DNA from 3 places in the Cedecea selenatireducens genome. Region 1 is predicted to be linked to each of the others. Evidence: predicted binding sites of a transcription regulator. Region 1 holds the regulator's gene; each other region holds the start of a gene.

What was found. Region 1 encodes PurR, which represses purine synthesis genes. Its sites were predicted from a motif close to CANGCAAACGTTTGCNTG; they were not measured.
Region 2: purM (phosphoribosylformylglycinamidine cyclo-ligase) is a predicted target of PurR. The motif match lies at 1,915-1,932, and genes of this name have one in related genera.
Region 3: ACE38U_RS18980 (nucleobase:cation symporter-2 family protein) is a predicted target of PurR. The motif match lies at 1,573-1,590, and genes of this name have one in related genera.

The regions. Positions count from the first base shown of each region.
Region 1 is NZ_JBHIKW010000011.1:127,079-134,184, forward strand. Features, by position in the region: gene punC (purine nucleoside transporter PunC) at 1-673, opposite strand, end outside; gene punR (DNA-binding transcriptional activator PunR) at 789-1,727, shown strand; gene purR (HTH-type transcriptional repressor PurR) at 1,724-2,749, opposite strand; gene cydH (cytochrome bd-I oxidase subunit CydH) at 3,042-3,131, shown strand; gene sodB (superoxide dismutase [Fe]) at 3,186-3,767, opposite strand; gene ACE38U_RS17610 (C40 family peptidase) at 3,927-4,778, opposite strand; gene ACE38U_RS17615 (Grx4 family monothiol glutaredoxin) at 5,140-5,484, shown strand; partial or broken gene ACE38U_RS17620 (IS4 family transposase) at 5,599-6,721, shown strand; partial or broken gene ACE38U_RS17625 (RHS repeat protein) at 6,867-7,106, shown strand, end outside.
Region 2 is NZ_JBHIKW010000002.1:407,893-414,998, reverse strand. Features, by position in the region: gene ppk1 (polyphosphate kinase 1) at 1-11, opposite strand, end outside; gene purN (phosphoribosylglycinamide formyltransferase) at 186-824, opposite strand; gene purM (phosphoribosylformylglycinamidine cyclo-ligase) at 824-1,861, opposite strand; gene upp (uracil phosphoribosyltransferase) at 2,086-2,712, shown strand; gene uraA (uracil permease) at 2,797-4,083, shown strand; gene ACE38U_RS04780 (DnaA inactivator Hda) at 4,181-4,882, shown strand; gene ACE38U_RS04775 (pyridoxal phosphate-dependent aminotransferase) at 4,914-6,074, opposite strand; gene mtnC (acireductone synthase) at 6,224-6,907, shown strand; gene ACE38U_RS04765 (1,2-dihydroxy-3-keto-5-methylthiopentene dioxygenase) at 6,904-7,106, shown strand, end outside.
Region 3 is NZ_JBHIKW010000014.1:21,763-28,868, forward strand. Features, by position in the region: gene ACE38U_RS18975 (AsmA family protein) at 1-7, opposite strand, end outside; gene ACE38U_RS18980 (nucleobase:cation symporter-2 family protein) at 129-1,520, opposite strand; gene gltS (sodium/glutamate symporter) at 1,749-2,951, shown strand; gene recG (ATP-dependent DNA helicase RecG) at 2,948-5,029, opposite strand; gene trmH (tRNA (guanosine(18)-2'-O)-methyltransferase TrmH) at 5,033-5,722, opposite strand; gene spoT (bifunctional GTP diphosphokinase/guanosine-3',5'-bis pyrophosphate 3'-pyrophosphohydrolase) at 5,727-7,106, opposite strand, start outside.

The DNA.
Region 1 (7,106 bases):
TCAGCCAGGCGAAGAAGCTGGCGGAGCAGGCGGCGTAAATCAGCACGTTACCGCCGTAAATACGAGAGCGTAATAAAGAGAAGAAGCTGACCTTGTTGTCTGCGGTTTGCTCGTGGTGCTGAGTACGAGGCTTGAGGCGTAGCGTAGGGATCATCAGCAGCAAAGCGATGGCAAACAGTACGGCAAAAATGGCCTGCCATTCAAAATGGTTCAGCAGCCAGCTTCCCAGCAGCGGTGCCAGCGCCGGAGAAAGCCCTACCAGCGGCATAATCGTGGCAAAGATACGGCCTGCACGGTTGGCCGGGTAATAGTCGGTTACCAGCGCCTGCCAGCTGACCGCGGCGGAACAAACGCCCACGGCCTGGATAAAACGCAGGACCAGAAGCGACGTTGCATCCCGCACCCAAAGCATCCCGATGCAGCCGACGGCAAACATCGCCAGGCCAATCAGCAGCACGGGTTTACGCCCGAAACGATCGGAAAGCGGCCCCCAGACAAGCTGGGCAAAGGCAAAGCCCGCCAGGAACAGGCTCAGGCTGGCGCTCACCGCCGAGGCGTTAGTCCCCAGGTCTTGCTGAATGGCCGCAAAGGCGGGCAGGTACATGTCTGTGGCGAGAAAGCCGAGTACGCTCAGGCCAGCCAGCCAGATAAGAAATCCCTTTGATGGTTGCATATTTCACTCTTGATTTTGATAGCAGGTTAACGGGGCAGGAGTCTACGGAGTGCAAAACCGCTTGTGAAACGCTAATATTTGCGCGTTGCATTCAAATTTTTTGCAGGCAAAAAACATGTGGTCTGAATATTCTCTCGAAGTCGTGGATGCCGTAGCGCGCAACGGCAGTTTCAGCGGGGCAGCGCAGGAGTTGCATCGTGTGCCTTCTGCCATCAGCTATACCGTGCGCCAACTTGAAGAGTGGCTGGCCGTACCGCTGTTTGAACGACGTCATCGGGACGTTGAGCTGACCGCCGCTGGGGCTTTCTTTCTTAAAGAAGGGCGTTCTGTTATCAAAAAAATGATGGCAACGCGCCAGCAGTGCCAGCAGATAGCCAACGGCTGGCGCGGGCATCTCTCCATCGCGGTAGATAATATCGTGAAGCCGGAGCGTACTCGCCAACTGGTGCTCGATTTTTATCGCCATTTCCCGGACATCGAGCTGAGGGTGTTTCAGGAGGTTTTCAACGGCGTGTGGGATGCGCTGGCGGACGGGCGCGTTGAGGCGGCGATAGGCGCAACGCAGGCGATCCCCGTCGGAGGGCGCTACGCGTTTCGGGACATGGGCGCACTGAGCTGGCGCTGCGTGGTGGCGGCAGACCATCCGCTTGCGCAACACGAGGAGATCATCCTTGATGATGAAATTCGGCCCTGGCCGTCGCTGGTGCTGGAGGACACGTCCCGCTCGTTGCCCAAGCGCATTACCTGGCTTCTGGACAACCAGCGCCGCGTGGTGGTGCCGGACTGGGCGTCGGGCGCCGATTGCCTGACGGCAGGATTATGCATTGGCATGGTGCCCACGCACATTGCGAAACCGTGGCTCGAACGTGGCGACTGGAAAGAGTTGAGGCTGGAGAACCCGTTCCCGGATGCGGCCTGTTGCCTGACGTGGCGGCAGGATGACGCCTCGCCTGCGTTGAGCTGGCTGCTGGACTATTTAGGGGACAGTGAGACGATGAATCAGGAATGGCTCCAGGAGCCGGGGAACGAATCCCGGGCTCCTGAAGAGGCTTAGCGGCGGTAATCGCGGAACGGGCCGTCGGCCACCGAGCGGCGTTCGATGAGGCGCGGATGGACTTCTATGGTCTGCGACTCTTCCCGTTTGTTGATAATGCGGTCGAGCAGCATGTTAAAGGCCGTTTCACCGAGGCGTTCTTTTGGCTGATGGATTGTGGTCAGCGCCGGAGAGAAATAGCGGGCGTTGCGCACGTTATCGTAGCCGATAATCGAGATATCCTGCGGCACGCGCAGCCCCATCTCATCCGCTGCGCAAATCGCACCCATTGCCATAATATCGCCGCCGCAGAAGACCGCAGTAGGACGATGCGGTTGATTAAGCAGCTGCTGCATGGCGCGATAGCCAGATTCCGGCTCGAAGTCGCCCTGAACCACCCAATTTTCCGGCACTTTGATATTGGCTTCTTCAAGCGCTTTCAGGAAGCCAGCGTGACGACCACCGCCGGTGTTACGCTCCAGCTGGCCCGGGATCGCACCGATGTCGCGGTGTCCGCGCTCAATCAGGTAACGGCCTGCGAGATAACCGCCGTGGAAGGCGTTATCGACCACGGAGTCGGTAAAATCGGCGCGGGCTTCGCCCCAGTCCATCACCACCATAGGAATATGACGGTACTCTTCCAGCGTAGAGAGCAGGGTCTGTGGATATTCGGAGCACATGACCAGCAGGCCATCGACGCGTTTTTGCGCCATCATCGACAGGTAGGCTTGCTGCTTCTCAAAGTTGTTGTGCGCGTTGCCGAGGATCAGGGTGTAGCCTTTGGCGAAGCAGCTGTTCTCAACCGACTCGATAATTTCAGCAAAATAGGGCGCTTCGCTGGAGGTAGCGAGCAGGCCAATCGATTTGGTGTGGTTGACCTTCAGGCTGCGCGCCACGGCGCTCGGCGAATAGTGCAGCTCTTTGATAGCTGCCCAGACGGCGTTGCGCGTCTCTTCCGCCACAAAACGGGTCTTGTTAATGACATGTGACACAGTGGTAGTGGAAACGTTTGCGCGCTTCGCTACGTCCTTAATGGTTGCCATTAGATGTCACTCCAGACCATATCGTAAACTCCTGATAACTCATGTGTTAAACGTTTGCCTTCGCTAACTCCTGGGGCAACACGTTGGTTGCAGGCCTGTCGGGGATGCGACATACAGCGGGAGGAGGGCGTTGCCGGGCGATACGCGGTAAATTAGCGAAGGATTTTGGCTTATCCCGGGGCAAAGTGGAAGAGGGAAAACCGATATCTGTGCAAAACCAGCAGGATTTTTATCGTTAATTGTGGGAAAATCATCCCACTTACGCTTTGTAGGGAAATAAAAGGAGCTTACGATGAGTACCGATCTGAAGTTTTCCGTAGTGACTACGGTTATCGTACTGAGTCTGATTGTTGCCGGGGCGTTAACCGCCGTACTGCACTGATTTAATAAGGGCCGCAAAAAGCGGCCCTTAATACAGGTCAAACATCACTGAAAATCAGCCTGCCAGGTTTTGCGCAACAAAGTTCCAGTTAACCAGCGCCCAGAAGTGGTCCAGATAAACCGGGCGCGCGTTGCGGTAGTCGATGTAGTAAGCGTGTTCCCAGACGTCCACTGTCAACAGCGGTTTTGCCCCGGTTGTGAGCGGAGTTCCTGCGTTAGAAGTCGAGACGATAGCCAGGCTGCCGTCGCTGTTCTTCACAAGCCAGGTCCAGCCGGAGCCGAAGTTTTTGATGGCCGCTTCGGTGAACTGTTTTTTAAATGCTTCCACGCTGCCAAACGCGTTATTGATGGCGGCCAACACTTCTCCGCCAGGTTCTCCCCCGGCGTTTGGTGCCAGGCAGTGCCAGTAGAACGTATGGTTCCAGACCTGAGCGGCATTATTGAAAATACCGCCGTCAGACTCTTGCACGATCTCTTCCAGCGATTTCCCTTCAAACGGGCTGCCTTTGACGAGGTTGTTCAGGTTAGTGACGTAGGTCTGATGATGCTTGCCGTAATGGTACTCGAGGGTTTCGGCTGAGATATGCGGGGCCAGCGCATCTTTGGCATAGGGCAGGGCGGGTAGTTCGAACGACATTGCTTCACTCCTTGTTATTTTGCTTCACAATATAACTACATTTTGTGTGGATATAAGGTTAACAAATTACGGGAGTGCGAAAAAGCGAAATGAAACAGCCCGTTGTCGGGCTGTTAACGTTTTAATCAGTCTGATTGCCCCGAAAGGGAGCGGATAAGATTAACGAATGGTTTTTGGCGTCATGACCCGGCGGGCACCCACATAATGGCGCTGCCAGTAATCTTCGCTCAAAGAAGTAATTTGGATATCGCGGCCGCTGCGAGGAGACTGAATAAATTTACCGTTGCCGACGTAAACGCCAACGTGGTCAGCCGTGCCGCGGCCCTGAGTACGGAAGAAGACCAGGTCGCCGCTTTCCAGTTCGCCGCGGTCAACGGAAGAGGCATCACGCAGGTGATACATTTCGTTGGCGGTGCGTGGAATACGGATGTTCACCAAATCTTTATAAGCGTAATAAATTAGCCCGCTGCAGTCGAAGCCCGTGCGGGGAGAAGTGCCACCCCAGCGGTATGGTTTGCCAATTTGCCCCATCAGCTTGTTCATGGCCGTTTTTTGCGCTTTCTGCACTCTGACCTTATGCGCCTGAGCGATGGTCAGATTCTTTTCAGACTTCACCTTCACGCACTGCTTTTTATGCCCTTTACGATGGGTGCATTTTTCAGTGTAGGCAAGGGTGGCTGCGGCTGGCTGTACGGCTATTTTCTTAGAGGTTTTTTTGCTGCTGGTTTTAGCGAGGGTGGTGCTTTTGCCTGAGGCGCTGCGTTTTGCAACTTTGGCTTTTACCGGTGATGCGTCTTTTTTACCGGACTTCTTTGTGGAGGCTGTGCTGCTTTTTTGTTTTGCCTTTGTTTTCTCTTTGCCCTTGTTGCTTTTACCGGAAGTTGTTTTCGCCGTGTGGCTTTTCTGTGCAACAGGGTGGCGGACGTGCTCGGACGCCTGCGTCAAAGGTGTATAGGGCAAAGCAAATAGCAGAGCACATAGCGTGATAGAGATTTTATTTATCCGCGCCACTCGTCAATCCCCTGATAAATGAAGGCAAGATGCTAACCATCATGCCTGCGTATGATTTTTGCGAAACCCGACGATTCTAATGCATAAAAGCCGATAATGTTAATAGGCAAATACTATTTAACGGTCAAAAGTGGAAGCTATAGCTAGAAAATTAATCATTACCGGGCGTTATCGGCTGTTTTATTGATCGCGGATGAGGCAAATTGCTCATTTTCGAGCACCGTAAAAGTGTTATTCTTAAAGCATGTTTGCATGCCCCGGCAGTTCAGAAAAACCCTGCTAAAAATGGTGTTTTCTGGCCGGGGTGCAACTGGCTACAATGACAGGCTATTGCCGTATCAAGGTTTGAGGAAGCAAGACAATGAGCACTATTGAAAAAATTCAACGCCAGATCGCTGAGAACCCAATTCTTCTGTATATGAAAGGCTCCCCGAAGCTGCCGAGCTGCGGCTTCTCCGCTCAGGCCGTTCAGGCACTGTCTGCCTGCGGCGAGCGCTTCGCCTACGTGGATATTCTGCAGAACCCGGACATCCGCGCCGAGCTGCCTAAATACGCTAACTGGCCAACGTTCCCACAGCTGTGGGTGGACGGTGAGCTGGTCGGCGGCTGCGACATCATCATCGAGATGTACCAGCGCGGCGAATTGCAGGCGCTGATCAAAGAAACCGCAGAAAAACATAAATCTGAAGAGCCAGGCGCAGAGTAATCTCGTCAGGCACTAAAAAGCGGCCCGGAGGCTAAGGCCGATCGTTTAAGGATTGGTTGACCGATCCGGTGGCTGGTGTAAAAAGGGTTCATGTTCATCATGGACCCTTTTTAAATGGAACTTTTACACGCTCTCGGCATTATCAATCTTACTGCACCCGACGAGGTTCAGAGCCTCGCTGACCTGCCTTCCCCCGACCTCATCCAGCAGGCTTTTACCTTCACTGATACCGTCACCCTGCGCTAGCGGAAACTCCCTCTTGAGTCCATGGTCTGGCTGGTTATCGATATGGCCATCTTCAACAATAAACCCATGAGTCATATCGTTAATCTGCTGGATATTGTTGACCGTACCGGACGTTCCTTCACCGCACCCGCAGAAAAAAATTGGGTGAGGATGCTATCCGGGCGCTGTTTGATATCACTCAGTGACACTGGCATAAAGAAGCAATACATCCTCTCTGGCACGGGCTGACACTCAATGCCGTCGACGGCGTGGTCTGGCATACGCAGGACACGCCTGAAAATGCAGAGGCTTTCGGCAAGGCCTCCAACCAGCATGGTGATCGCGGATATCCGCAGGTTCGCATGGTCTGTCTGATGGAGCTCAGCAGTCACCTGCTGCGCGCGAGTGTGTCAGGCCGCTATGACATAAACGAAATGCGCCTGGCGGCGCAACTGGCAGAAAGCGCTCCGGATAACAGTATTACGCTGTTCGATAAGGGGTTTTACTCTTTGGGGCTGTTGCAGCCCTGGCATAGTGCGGGCGAAAATCGCCACTGGTTAACGCCGCTGAAAAAAAACACGCAGTACGAAGTCGGCCGTAAACTCGGCAAACAGGACGAGCTGATACGACTGAAAACCACGCCACAGGCCAGAAAACAGTGGGAAGGTCTGCCGGAAGAACTGACCGGGCGGCTAATCCGTCGCAGGGTCAATGGCGTGGAGCGGCAGGTGCTGACGTCAATGACCGATGCGATGCGTTATCCCGGCCGCCAGCGTGGCGGAGCTTTATAAGCATCGCTGGGAAATCGAGTTGGGGTATCGCGAAGTTATTACGTTTATTAATCGGACTGCCGTGGTCATCTCCGGGAGCGATCCCGGGTCATCTGAAACACTTTTACAGCAATGCAGTGATGCTGAAACTGCCCTCGAGACAGGAGCGGGAGTATGTGAGAGAAGTGAGGGAGAAAAGGTCAAAACATCCCTTAAAAAACAATGCCGGTCATATTAAGTGACCGGCATTAACCCTCCACCCTCCCTTTTTTGCCATGCCCGGAATGCCCCCTGGCGACGCATATTTATCCCGGGTAACGCTTTACCCTGCGTGCCCGCCCGGGCTCAGGGAGAATAATATTCCCGTAGCTCTTAAAGGAGTTCCCGATGATGTCTGTTTTCAGCCACACCCCTACGGTCACGGTCCTCGACAACCGCGGCCTGAGCGTGCGCGATATCGCGTACCACCGCCATCCGGATACCCCGGAAGTCACCCGGGAGCGCATCGCCTGCCACCGGTACAACGCCCGCGGCTTCCTGGCCCAGAGCGCCGACCCGCGTCTGCACGCCGCCGGCCGGGCGTTTATTGCCGTCAGCAACATCTGTACCGCCGGGGCAAGGGTGCTT
Region 2 (7,106 bases), on a different contig from region 1:
TCCTGACCCATTAGTCCTCACACTCCGTTTTCGTGGACGTGGCAATGCCGTCACCGTCACGTCAGTTATTATGGCGAGCTTTAGCGGAGAATGTCCAACTATGCAGATGAAACTCTCTCATCTGACCATGACAACTTTATGAGAGACAGACACAAAAAAAGGGCCGAAGCCCTTTTTATCTCATATTACTCTGCAGCGTGGCCCTGCGGGGGCAGCTGCACGTCATCAAGCCAGGCGGCGTTGTGGCGCATTTTTAAACGTTCGTCGAGGAACCAGCTCACCACCAGCGGGTAAATAGCGTGTTCCTGATGCTGAACGCGGGCGGTGATTTCGTCCTCGTCATCCCCTTCAAACACCGGCACTTTGGCCTGCAGAATAACCGGGCCACCGTCCAGCTCGTCGGTGACAAAATGCACGGAAGTGCCGTGCTCTTCGTCGCCGTTCTCCAGCACCTGGCGATGCGTATGGAGGCCGGGGTATTTCGGCAGCAGGGAAGGGTGAATATTGAGTAAACGACCGCTGTAGCGGGCCACAAAAGCCGGGCTGAGAATACGCATGTAGCCGGCCAGCACCACAACGTCCGGCGCCCAGGCATCGATCTCCTGCATCAGTTGGCGGTCGAAGGCCTCACGGCTGGCGAATTCGCTTGCCGCCAGAGCATGGGCGGGGATACCGGCTTCGCGGGCTCGCTCAAGGCCGAACGCGTCGGCCTTATTGCTGAACACCGCGCTGATGGTGCCGTTAATCTTTTTTTGCTGGCAGGCATCAATGATTGCCTGCAGATTGCTTCCGTTGCCGGAAATCAGCACCACAATGTGTTTCATTACTCGATAACCACGCGCTCTTCGGAATCAGATGCCTTGATGATACCGATTTTCCACGCCTTTTCACCTTTGGCCTGCATCAGCTCAACGGCTTTATCCGCCTCTGCTGCCGGCAGGGCAATGACCATGCCCACGCCGCAGTTAAAGGTGCGGTACATTTCGTGGCGGCTGATGTTGCCGGCCTGCTGCAGCCAGTTGAATACCGCCGGCCACTGCCAGGAAGATTCGGTGATAACGGCCTGAGTATTGTCCGGCAGAACGCGCGGAATGTTTTCCCAGAAGCCGCCGCCGGTCAGGTGGGCGATGGCGTGAACGTCCACGCTTTCAATCAGCTCAAGGATGTTTTTCACATAAATACGGGTCGGTTCGAGCAGGTGATCCGCCAGCGGTTTACCTTCCAGATCCGTGGTCAGCGGGTCGGTGCCGCTCACTTCCAGCACTTTGCGTACCAGCGAATAGCCGTTGGAGTGCGGGCCGCTGGAACCCAGCGCAATCAGCACGTCGCCGTCGGCCACTTTGGAGCCGTCGATGATTTCAGACTTCTCAACCACGCCAACGCAGAACCCGGCCACGTCGTAGTCTTCACCGTGGTACATGCCCGGCATTTCAGCGGTTTCGCCGCCAACCAGCGAGCAGCCTGACTGCAGGCAGCCTTCGGCGATGCCGGTGATAACGCTGGCGGCGGTATCCACGTCCAGCTTGCCGGTGGCGTAGTAGTCGAGGAAGAACAGCGGCTCGGCGCCCTGAACCACCAGGTCGTTCACGCACATGGCCACCAGGTCAATGCCGATAGCGTCGTGACGTTTTAAGTCCATCGCCAGACGCAGCTTGGTGCCCACACCGTCGGTGCCGGAAACCAGAACAGGTTCGCGATATTTTTGAGGCAACGCGCACAGCGCACCGAAACCGCCCAGTCCACCCATTACTTCCGGGCGGCGGGTCTTTTTCACTACGCCTTTGATTTTGTCGACCAGAGCGTTACCAGCATCAATATCAACACCGGCATCTTTATAGCTGAGAGAGGTTTTATCGGTCACTGCTCGTTCCCCACGGGTGGTAGATATAAAAAAACGCGGCAATTCTAACAGTGCAGGCAAACGTTTGCGAGCCTCTTATCATCGGCAAGAAAAGAATTCCTGAGATAGAATCAATCCAGTCTGGTTGATCTCGATCATCCCATTAGCTGTAGCGCAGCGGCAAAAAAGCGGTATAATCCGGCGATTTTTTTTGTGGTAGCCAACTATCTCGGGGGAGAAAGAGTATGAAGATCGTGGAAGTGAAACACCCACTCGTCAAACACAAGCTGGGCCTGATGCGTGAGCAAGACATCAGCACCAAGCGCTTTCGTGAACTCGCCTCTGAAGTGGGCAGCCTGCTGACTTATGAAGCCACTGCGGATCTGGAGACTGAGAAAGTCACCATCGAAGGCTGGAACGGCCCGGTGGAAGTTGACCAGATCAAAGGCAAGAAAATTACCGTTGTGCCTATTCTGCGTGCCGGCCTTGGCATGATGGAAGGCGTTCTGGAAAACGTCCCGAGCGCGCGCATCAGCGTGGTGGGCGTTTACCGTGATGAAGAAACGCTGCAGCCGGTGCCTTACTTCCAGAAGCTGGTTTCTAATATAGAAGAGCGCATGGCGCTGGTGGTTGACCCAATGCTGGCAACCGGCGGCTCCATGATTGCTACCATCGACCTGCTGAAGAAAGCGGGCTGCACCAGCATTAAGGTGCTGGTACTGGTTGCCGCGCCGGAAGGCATTGCCGCGCTTGAAAAAGTACACCCGGACGTAGAGCTGTTCACCGCCTCTATCGATCAGGGGCTCAACGAGCACGGGTACATTATTCCTGGCCTCGGTGATGCGGGCGATAAGATATTTGGTACTAAATAATAAAATTAGCCGACTTCGAAAGTCGGCTTTTTTTTGATTGCAGCAAACACCGTTCGTTAAAAATAACACGTAGAGGAAAACAACATGACCCGCCGCGCTATTGGGGTAAGTGAACGCCCGCCCTTACTGCAAACGATTCCGTTAAGCCTGCAGCATCTGTTTGCCATGTTCGGCGCGACCGTGCTGGTGCCGATTCTGTTCCACATCAACCCGGCGACGGTGCTGCTGTTCAACGGTATCGGCACGCTGCTGTACCTGTTTATCTGTAAGGGTAAAATCCCGGCTTACCTCGGGTCCAGCTTCGCGTTTATCTCCCCGGTGCTGCTGCTGTTGCCGCTAGGTTACGAAGTGGCGCTCGGCGGTTTTATTATGTGCGGCGTGCTGTTCTGCATCGTGGCGCTGATCGTGAAAAAAGCCGGAACCGGCTGGCTGGACGTGATGTTCCCTCCGGCGGCAATGGGCGCTATTGTGGCGGTTATCGGCCTTGAGCTGGCGGGCGTGGCGGCGAATATGGCCGGGCTGCTGCCGGCGGAAGGGGCTTCACCGGATTCCACCACCATTATCATTTCACTGGTAACGCTGGCGGTGACGGTGTTTGGCTCGGTGCTGTTCCGCGGTTTTATGGCGATTATCCCGATTCTTATCGGCGTGCTGGCGGGCTATGCGCTCTCCTTCGCTATGGGCGTGGTGGACGTCACGCCAATCCGCGAAACGCACTGGTTTGCGCTGCCAACCTTCTATACGCCGCGCTTTGAGTGGTTTGCTATCTTCACCATTCTGCCGGCTGCGCTGGTGGTGATTGCCGAACACGTGGGCCACCTGGTGGTTACCGCCAATATCGTGAAAAAAGATCTGATTCGTGACCCAGGCCTGCACCGCTCGATGTTCGCCAATGGTATCTCGACTATTTTCTCCGGCTTCTTCGGCTCCACGCCAAACACCACCTACGGTGAAAACATCGGCGTGATGGCTATCACCCGCGTTTACTCGACCTGGGTTATCGGCGGCGCGGCGATTATCGCGATTCTGCTTTCCTGCGTCGGCAAGCTGGCGGCGGCGATTCAAATCATCCCGGTGCCGGTAATGGGCGGCGTATCTCTGCTGCTGTACGGCGTAATCGGCGCATCCGGTATTCGCGTGCTGATCGAGTCCAAAGTGGATTACAGCAAAGCGCAAAACCTGATCCTGACCTCCGTTATCCTGATCATCGGCGTGAGCGGTGCGAAGGTGCACATCGGTGCGGCGGAGCTGAAAGGCATGGCGCTGGCGACCATCGTCGGCGTGGGCCTGAGCCTTATTTTCAAACTAATCAGCATACTGCGCCCGGAAGAAGTGGTGCTGGATGCGAAAGAGAACGACGCTCAGCACTGATCGTTTAGCCACCGGGCGGATCCTCGCCCGGTTCTATCCTGCCCCAAAACTGTGATAGACTCATCGCGATTTTCTGCCTGTTATGGTTGAGGTACTTCTGAATACGCCGGCACAGCTCTCACTGCCACTCTATCTTCCCGACGATGAAACCTTTGCGAGTTTCTGGCCGGGTGACAACCCTTCTTTATTAGCCGCACTGCAGTCGGTACTCCGTCAGGATCACAGCGGGTATATCTATTTCTGGTCGCGTGAAGGCGGCGGACGCAGCCATTTGCTGCATGCAGCCTGCGCGGAACTTTCCCAGCGTGGCGAAGCTGTGGGCTACGTGCCGCTGGATAAGCGCACCTGGTTTGTGCCGGAAGTGCTTGATGGAATGGAGCAGCTCTCGCTGGTTTGCATCGACAATATTGAGTGCGTAGCCGGGGATGAACCGTGGGAAATGGCGATTTTTAATCTCTACAACCGTATTCTGGAGTCAGGGAAAACGCGCCTGCTGATCACCGGTGACAGGCCACCACGCCAGCTCAATCTGCAGCTACCGGACCTGGCTTCCCGCCTGGACTGGGGGCAAATCTACAAGCTGCAGCCGCTTTCCGATGATGACAAGCTACAGGCGCTCCAGCTGCGTTCCCGGCTGCGAGGGTTTGAACTGCCGGAAGACGTGGGGCGCTTTCTGTTAAAACGCCTCGATCGTGAAATGCGCACTCTGTTCATGACGCTCGATCAGCTCGATCACGCATCAATCACCGCCCAGCGCAAGCTCACCATTCCGTTCGTGAAAGAAATCCTCAGCCTGTAATTTTCCCCGTCCTGCGACGGGGAACGCTTTATTACACCTTACGTAATCTTTCTGCCGCTGCGTCCAGCGTCGCTTCCTGTTTGGCAAAGCACAGGCGAATCAGCTTGTGCGGGAAGGCATCCGCGCAGAACACCGACAGCGGGATTGCCGCCACGCCCACTTCTTTGGTTAACCACTGGCAGAAGCTCACGTCGTCGAGATCGGAAATGGCGCTGTAGTCTGCCAGCAGGAAATAGGTGCCTTCGCACGGCAGAATTTCGAACCGGCTGTCCGCCAGCGCCTCAACAAAGCGGTCGCGGCGTGCTCGGTAAAACTCCGGCAGTTCGCGATAATGCTCCGGCTCGGCGCGCAGCATATCGGCAATCGCAAGCTGCGCCGGGGTATTCACCGCAAACGTCAGGTACTGGTGCACTTTACGCAGCTCCGCGCTGATGGCCGCCGGTGCCACGCAGTAGCCCACCTTCCAGCCCGTCATATGGAACGTTTTGCCGAAAGAGGACACAGAGATAGCGCGCTCGCGCAGCTGCGGGTGAGCCAGCACGCTGGCGTGGCCTTGTTCGTCGAAGCAAATATGCTCGTACACTTCGTCGCTCAGCACATAAACTTCGTGCTGCCCGATGGCCTGCCACAGCGCGGCAAAATCACTTTTTCGCCAGACGGTCGCGGACGGGTTGTGCGGTGTGTTAAGAATAACAAGGCGAGTTTTGTCGCTCAGCAGCGCAGCAAACGCCTGCCAGTCAACGCGGAAGTGAGGCGGCTGGAGCGAAATACGCTTGAGAATTCCGCCGGAAAGCGTCACGGCCGGGGCGTAGCTGTCGTAGCTTGGGTCGAAGCAAATCACCTCATCGCCCGGGCGAACCAGCGCGGTGATGGCAGCGTAGAGCGCTTCGGTCGCGCCAGCGGTGACCGTAATATCGGTATTGGCATCCGGCTTGTGGCCGTACAGGGCTTCGGTTTTCTCGGCGATGGCTTCACGTAGAGGCTGGACACCTGTCATCGGGGCATACTGGTTCGCGCCCTGGCTTACGTGAAACGCCAGGCGTTCCTGCAGGAAGCGCGGGCCGTCAAAATCAGGGAAGCCCTGGGAGAGGTTAATCGCCTTGTGCTGCTGCGCCAGGGCGCTCATTTGCGTGAAGATGGTGGTGCCGAGCGCGGGCAGTTTGCTTTCTGGAATCAAAGGGGAGTGGCTCATTATTCTTCGACCTTAACGTGATGCGTGTGTTTCCCTGTGTTGCCGGGACTATAACACGATGTTAAGATTTGGCAATCAAGACGCTTAGACGTCTAAATAATAATGACCTCAGTTGCAAACATAAAGCAGCGCTAACGGCTGGAGAGATAATGATTCGCGCCATTGTTACCGATATTGAAGGCACCACCAGCGACATTCGCTTTGTGCACAACATCCTGTTCCCGTATGCCCGCGAACGCCTCGCAGGTTTTGTTCGCGCGCAACAGAATGAAATTGCCCCAATACTCAACGACCTGCGGGCGGAAATTAATGAACCACAGGCGGATATTGATCGGCTGATTGAGACGTTGTTTAGCTTCATGGATGTAGATCGTAAATCTACCGCGCTTAAAGCGCTGCAGGGCCTCATCTGGCGCGATGGCTACGTGAATGGAGACTTCACCGGCCATCTCTATGATGACGTTCTGCCCGCGCTAAAGGCCTGGAAACAGCAGGGCATTGCCCTGTATGTCTATTCGTCTGGCTCGGTGGCGGCGCAGAAGCTGCTCTTTGGCTACAGCGACGCCGGGAATATTACCGATTTGTTCAGCGGCTATTTTGATACCCACGTTGGGGCCAAGCGAGAAGTGCAGTCCTACCGCAACATCGCGGAACAGGCCGGCGTGGCGCCAGAAGAGCTGCTGTTCTTGTCCGATATTCACCAGGAGCTGGATGCTGCGCGGGAAGCTGGTTGGCAAACCGTGCAGCTGATTCGCGGCGAGGCCGATGAAACAAGCAGCCATCGCCAGGTAAACCGTTTCGACCACATTAATCCGGAGTCGTTTTCTTCATGAGCGCATTGACCATTTTTACCGATACCGAAGCAAAGGAGCCGGTATGGCACAGCACGGACGCGCAAGAAATTCGCGAGCAGCTGAACGCAAAAGACGTGCGTTTTGAGCGCTGGGAAGCGAACCAGGATTTAGGGGCTAATCCGACGTCGGAGACGGTGATCGGGGCCTACCAGCACGCTATCGACAAGCTGGTGGCGGA
Region 3 (7,106 bases), on a different contig from region 1:
ATTTCATTGCCTTCCGCTCCATTGAGTTTCGCTAAGGGTGTTATGCCCCATTTACCGCTATAGCTCAAGGAAGGGATTGTCAAAGGAGGTTTCGCGCCGGCAAAAACAGCCGCCGGCGCGTGAGGGAGTTACGCTTTTTCCGGAGGGAAAACCAGGTTCAAAATAATGGCTGTGATCCCGCCAGCGGCAATGCCTGAGGAAAGCAGGGTTTTCAGCCAGTCTGGTGCAAACTGCAAAATCAGCGGCTGCTGGGAGACGCCCAGACCCACGGCGAGCGACAGGGCGATAATCATAATCGCGCGGCGGTTTAGCGGTTCGCGGGAAACAATACGTACGCCGGAGGCCGCAATGGTGCCGAACATCACAATCGTTGCGCCGCCGAGAACCGGCTCAGGAATGTGCTGCACGAAGCCACTGACCGCCGGGAATAAGCCAAGCACGATCAGCATCAGCGCGACAACAAAACCGACATAGCGGCTGGCAACGCCGGTCAGCTGAATGACGCCATTGTTCTGACCAAAGCAGGAGTTAGGGAAGGTATTGAACACGGCAGAAACGCAGGAGTTGAGGCCGTTTGCCAGCACGCCACCCTTCAGACGCTTCATGTAAAGTGGGCCAGAAACCGGCTGCTCTGATACGTCAGAGGTGGCGGTGATATCGCCGATGGTTTCCAGCGAGGTCACCATAAAGACCAGCATCAGCGGGATAAGCAGGCTCCAGTCGATGCCAAGGCCGTAATACAGCGGCATTGGTACCATTATAAGGTCGGTGTTAGCTGGCTGAGTTGTGGCAGGCAGCATGTCCAGCGCCCAGGCCAGCAGATAGCCCACGGCCATTGCAATAACCAGCGAGGCTACGCGCAGGTAAGGGTTACGCTGGCGGTTTAGCAGGATAATAACCAGCAGAACCGCGCCCGCCAGCAGCAGGTTTTTCGGCGCGCCAAAGGTATGGTCAGCCATTGCGCCGTAGCCGCCGCCGATAGAAGTTAGCCCAACCTGAATCAGCGACAGGCCGATAATCATCACCACCACGCCGGAAACCAGCGGCGTAATAATGCGGCGGGCCAGGTGCAGGACGCGAGAAATCAGCATTTCCGTGCAGCTGGCAAGCATCAGGGTACCGAACAGCGCGGCCATCATCGTCGGCACGTCCGCGCCGCCGTTTTTTAGCGCCATACCGCCCATAATCAGCGGTGAAACAAAGTTAAAGCTGGTGCCCTGAATCGACAACAGGCCTGAACCTACCGGCCCCCAGGCTTTGATTTGAATAATCGAAGCCACGCCAGAGGCAAACAAAGACATGCTGATAATGTGCTGAGTGTCTGATGCCGGTAACCCCAACGCCTGGCAAATTAACAATGCCGGGGTAATCACCGCCACAAACATAGCCAGCAGGTGCTGACAGGCGGCGAAAAGCGTTTGTGGAAGCGGCGGGCGATCTTCAAGGCGATAGATTAGTTCGCTCGGTTGAGTCTGCGCAACCGGTTGCGCATTTTCTGACTCTACGGCATTGACGGACATCAGGCGTTATCTCGTGGCTGGAAAAGCGCTGATTTTAACGGACTGAACGGTAAAAGCAAACGATTGCCAGCATGTGAGGGTAAGAGTGAAATGTCATAAATCAGTCATTATTTATAACTGATACGCGTTTTTTGGTTAAAATGTGCCGGCTGATTTCATGAATGACGGAAAAACAGCAAAGGATAATTAAGCGCGCGACTAATGGATGCGCAATAAAGGAGCACTGCAATGTTTCATCTTGATACCCTTTCTACTCTGGTGGCCGCTACGTTAGTCCTGCTTCTGGGGCGTAAAATGGTCCACTCCGTCCCTTTTCTCAAGAAGTACACCATTCCTGAACCCGTCGCTGGTGGGCTGCTGGTCGCCGTTGCGCTGCTGGTCCTGAAAAAAAGCATGGGTTGGGAAATTGAGTTTGATATGAGCCTCAAAGATCCTTTGATGCTCGCTTTCTTTGCCACTATCGGCCTGAACGCCAATATCGCCAGCTTGCGCAAGGGCGGGAAGGTGGTGGGGATTTTCCTGCTTATCGTCGTTGGGCTGCTGGTGATGCAGAACGCTATTGGCATCGGTATGGCCAGCATGCTGGGGCTCGATCCGCTGATGGGGCTGCTGGCAGGCTCGATAACCTTATCCGGCGGGCACGGTACCGGTGCGGCCTGGGGCAAGCTCTTTACCGAGCGCTATGGCTTCCAGAATGCGACGGAGGTTGCCATGGCCTGTGCGACCTTTGGCCTGGTGCTGGGGGGGTTAATTGGCGGCCCGGTTGCTCGCTATCTGGTGAGGCATTCTTCTACGCCGAATGGCGCCCCGGATGATAATGAAATTCCCGGCGCGTTTGAAAAGCCTGACGTAGGGCGTGTCATTACGTCCCTGGTGCTGATTGAAACTATTGCCCTGATTGCCATTTGCCTGACGGCCGGACGCGTCGTTGCCGGATTGCTGCAGGGGACGCTGTTTGAGCTGCCGACGTTTGTCTGCGTGCTGTTTGTCGGCGTCATTCTCAGTAATTTACTGGCGGCGGTGGGGTTTTACCGCGTCTACGAGCGTGCGGTTTCGGTGTTGGGCAACGTTTGCCTGTCGCTGTTCCTGGCGATGGCGTTAATGAGCCTTAAACTTTGGGAGCTGGCTTCTCTGGCGCTGCCTATGCTGGCTATTCTGGCCGTTCAAACGCTGTTTATGGCGCTATATGCCATCTTTGTGACCTGGCGTTTTATGGGCAAAAACTACGATGCGGCGGTGCTGGCCGCCGGTCACTGTGGTTTTGGCATGGGCGCCACGCCGACGGCTATTGCTAACATGCAGGCAATTACCGAGCGGTTTGGCCCGTCGCATATGGCGTTTCTGGTGGTGCCGATGGTGGGAGCGTTCTTTATCGACATCGTGAATGCGGTGGTGATCAAGCTGTTCCTGATGCTGCCGCTGTTTGCTTAAGCGTTGGAGTAGCGTTCGGTTTCCGGCATCCAGCGTTCAATCAGCGCCTTAGCCTGTTCGGGATAGCGTTCGTGAATATGGCGCGCCAGGCGCTGAACCTGCGGGATCATCCCCTGGTCCCGCAGCAGGTCGGCCACTTTGAATTCTGCGTTACCCGTCTGGCGAGTTCCAAGCAGCTCGCCAGGCCCTCGAATCTCCAGGTCTTTTTGCGCAATCACAAAGCCATCGTTGCTGTCTCTCAGCACCTGCAGGCGAAGCTGCGCCGTTTTGGATAGCGGGGATTTATACAGCAACACGCAATGAGAGGCCACCGCGCCACGGCCTACGCGGCCGCGCAGCTGGTGGAGTTGCGCAAGCCCTAAACGTTCGGGGTTTTCAATAATCATCAGGCTGGCGTTGGGCACATCCACGCCGACTTCAATCACCGTGGTGGCGACCAGAAGATGCAGTTCACCTAGCTTAAAGGCCTGCATCACCGCCTGTTTTTCCTGCGGCTTCATACGCCCGTGCACCAGGCCAATATTAAGCTCCGGCAGCGCGGTTTTGAGCTCTTCCCAGGTGACTTCTGCCGCCTGGGCTTCCAGCAGTTCAGACTCTTCAATCAGCGTGCAAACCCAGTAAGCCTGGCGTTTCTCGTCGCGGCAGGCGCTGCGTACGCGCTCGATTATCTCGCCCCGTCGGGTATCGGCTATCGCAACGGTGGTGACCGGCGTTCGTCCCGGCGGCAGCTCGTCAATAACGGAAGTATCAAGGTCGGCATAGGCGGTCATCGCCAGCGTGCGCGGAATAGGGGTCGCGGTCATGATCAACTGATGAGGGTGAAAGCCCTGAATCTGGCCTTTTTCCCACAGCGCCAGGCGCTGATGAACGCCAAAACGGTGCTGTTCATCAATGATAACCAGCGCCAGTCCGGCAAACTGTACCTGTTCCTGGAAAATAGCGTGAGTGCCGACCACCATTGAAACCTGACCGCTGGCGATGGCTTCCTGTTGCGCAATTCTGGCCTTCCCTTTCTGCTTTCCGGCAAGCCAGCCCACTTCGATGCCTAATGGTTCAAACCACAGACGGAAGTTATTGGCGTGCTGTTCTGCCAGCAGCTCGGTAGGTGCCATCAGGCCAACCTGCTTCCCATGAGCAATAGCTCTCAGCGCGGCAAGTGCGGCAACCAGCGTTTTACCGGAACCCACATCGCCCTGTACCAGGCGCATCATGGGGACGTCCAGCGCCATATCGCGTTCTATTTCTGCCACGACTCGCGCCTGTGCCCCGGTAGGTTTAAAGGGCAGGGCAGCAAGCAGTTGGTTTTTTAGCTCGTCGTGATTGCCCAGCTGCAGCGCATGGTAACGCTGTGCCCCGGCGCGTAGTGCCAGCATGCTCAGGTTATGGGCAAGCAGTTCTTCGAGGATCAGCCGCTGCTGCGCAGGATGCTTACCGGTTTCGAGATCGGCCAGTTTCATGTCCGGCGGCGGGCGGTGCAGGGTGCGTAACGCTTCCGGCAGGCTCATCATGCCCTGGCTCAGCTCGGCGGGCAGAAGCTCGGTAATTGCGCAGGTATCCAGCAGCTCAAGCGCCTGATCGGTCAACTTACGCAGTGTGGCCTGGCGGATGCCTTCAGTTGTCGGGTAAACCGGCGTGAGCGTTTCCTGCAGATCCGGCGTGCTGAGATCCCCCTGAATGCGGTATTCAGGATGGAACATCTCGGCACCGTATTTACCGCGTTTGGCTTCACCGTAAGCGAGCACGCGCTTTCCGGTGGAAAGGCTGTTCTTCATCGCCGCGTTGAAATTAAAGAAGCGCAGGGTAAGAATGCCGGTGCCGTCGCTAATCTGGCAGGTCATCATTCGGCGGCCGCCGAAGGAGATATTGCAGTTCAGCACTTCACCTTCCACCGTGGCGTAAAGGCCGGGTTGGAGATCGTTAATGGGGTAGAGATGGGTGCGGTCTTCGTAGCGAAGCGGCAGGTGCAGCAGTAAATCCTGAATCGTGTGCAGGCCAATTTTGGCCAGCTTGCCGCTCTGGCTGGCACCCACTCCGGCAAGCGTGCTTAGCGGTATGGCATCCAGCAGGCGGCCTTTCATGGCTTACTTCGCTGACTGCATCGTTGCCCACCATGCGGCATCAGCTTCTATCTCACCCTGCTGATTCACATGTGGGTACGGTAAGCCTTTACGGCGGGAGACGTTCGCCAGCACAGGGTAACCGCCTTCAAACAGCAATCTCTGCTGCTCTGATTCCGGTAACGTACTGTTTTCGCGGCGATACATGCCTGCATTTTGACGCTGGCGCTGAGCTTCATACAGAATCAGCGCGGAGGCAACGGAGACGTTCAGCGACTGCACCATGCCAATCATCGGGATGATGATGTCCTGGTCAGCAAGCGCTAGCGCCTCTTCGGTAATGCCGGTTTTTTCCTGCCCCATCAGAATGCAGGTTGGGCGGGTATAGTCTATCTCACGGAAATCGACGGCTTTATCGGAAAGATGAGTGGCCAGAATCTGCATTCCGCTGCTTTTTAGCTGAGTAACGGCCTCGCCGATAGTCTTGTGCGTTTTGACTTCAACCCAGGAGTTGCTTCCTGCAGCGGCAGACGCCATGGTGCGCATACGGTTTCCGGGCCAAACGGCGTGCACTTCATGCACGCCTACGGCATCGGCGGTACGGATGATGGCGGAGACGTTATGGGGCTTATGCACCTGCTCCATACACACGGTCAGGTCCGGCTGGCGTCTGGCGAGCATCTCGCAAATACGCGCATAACGTTGAGGATTCATAACACTAATTTCTGTTGCGGGTAACTTTAATCACATCCGGCATCACGCGAATTTTGCGCATGATGTTAGCCAGATGGACGCGATCCCGGGCTGTCAGACGAATAAAGGCGCTGTACACTCGGCCGTCTTTCTCTTCGGTATTCAGGCTTTGAATATTAGAGCCAGCGGTATTGATTGCCGCGGTGAGATTCGCCAAAGCGCCCTGGTGGTTAAACATGTCCACCTTGATCTCGGTGATGAACTCCTGCTCGGTCTCTTTATCCCACTCCACGGCCATAAACTTCTCAGGCTCTTTCTGGTAGCCACGAATATTTCGACAGGATTCATGGTGGATAACCAGCCCTTTGCCCGGGCTGACGTGAGCGACGATAGGATCGCCTGGAATTGGGCGGCAACACTTAGCGAAGGTGATCAATACGCCGTCGGCGCCTTTGATCGGTAAATTGCTGTGGCCTGTCGATGCCGTAGTACCGGGTTGAGCGGTAATCGACGATTCACCCTGCAGGTTTTTCGCCACCACCACGCTCATCGCGTTACCGAGGCCAATTTCAGCCAGTAGATCGTCAAGAGACGCAAGCTTCATGCGGTCCAGCTCACGCTGGAGATTTTCCGCCGGAATTTCTGCCAGTTTACGGCTACCGCCCAGCGCATGGTTGAGCAGACGGCGACCCAGGCTTACGGAGTCATCACGCTTAAGGTTTTTCAGCATCTGGCGAATTTTGGCGCGAGCTTTCGAGCTGACGACAAAATTGAGCCATGCGGCGTTTGGCCGCGCGCCAGGCGCAGTGATGATTTCGATAGTTTGCCCGCTGGTCAAAGACTGTGAAAGCGGGTACGGCTGGCGGTCGACGCGAGCGCCGACGCAAGCGTGGCCGATATCGGTATGCACGGCGTAGGCAAAGTCCACCGGCGTCGCGCCAGCGGGCAGCTCTACAATGCGGCCTTCCGGGGTGAAAACGTAAATCTCATCCGGGAACAGATCGGATTTTACGCTCTCGATAAATTCAAACGAACTACCGGCGCTTTGCTGCAGCTCCAGCAGGCTCTGCATCCAGCGCTGAGCGCGAATTTGCGCGGTAGTGCTGCTTTCGCCCTGTTCTTTATAAGCCCAGTGCGCAGCGACCCCCATTTCCGCCATCTGATCCATGTCTTCGGTACGGATTTGCACTTCAACCGGGACGCCGTGCGGCCCAATCATTGAGGTGTGCAGAGACTGATAGCCGTTCGCTTTCGGAATGGCGATGTAGTCTTTAACCCGGCCCGGACGAGGCTTGTAGAGGCTGTGCATTTGCCCGAGGACTCGATAGCAGGTGTCCATATCGTGGACAATGACGCGAAACGCGTAGATATCCATGATCGAATGGAAACGCTGTTCTTTGAGCGT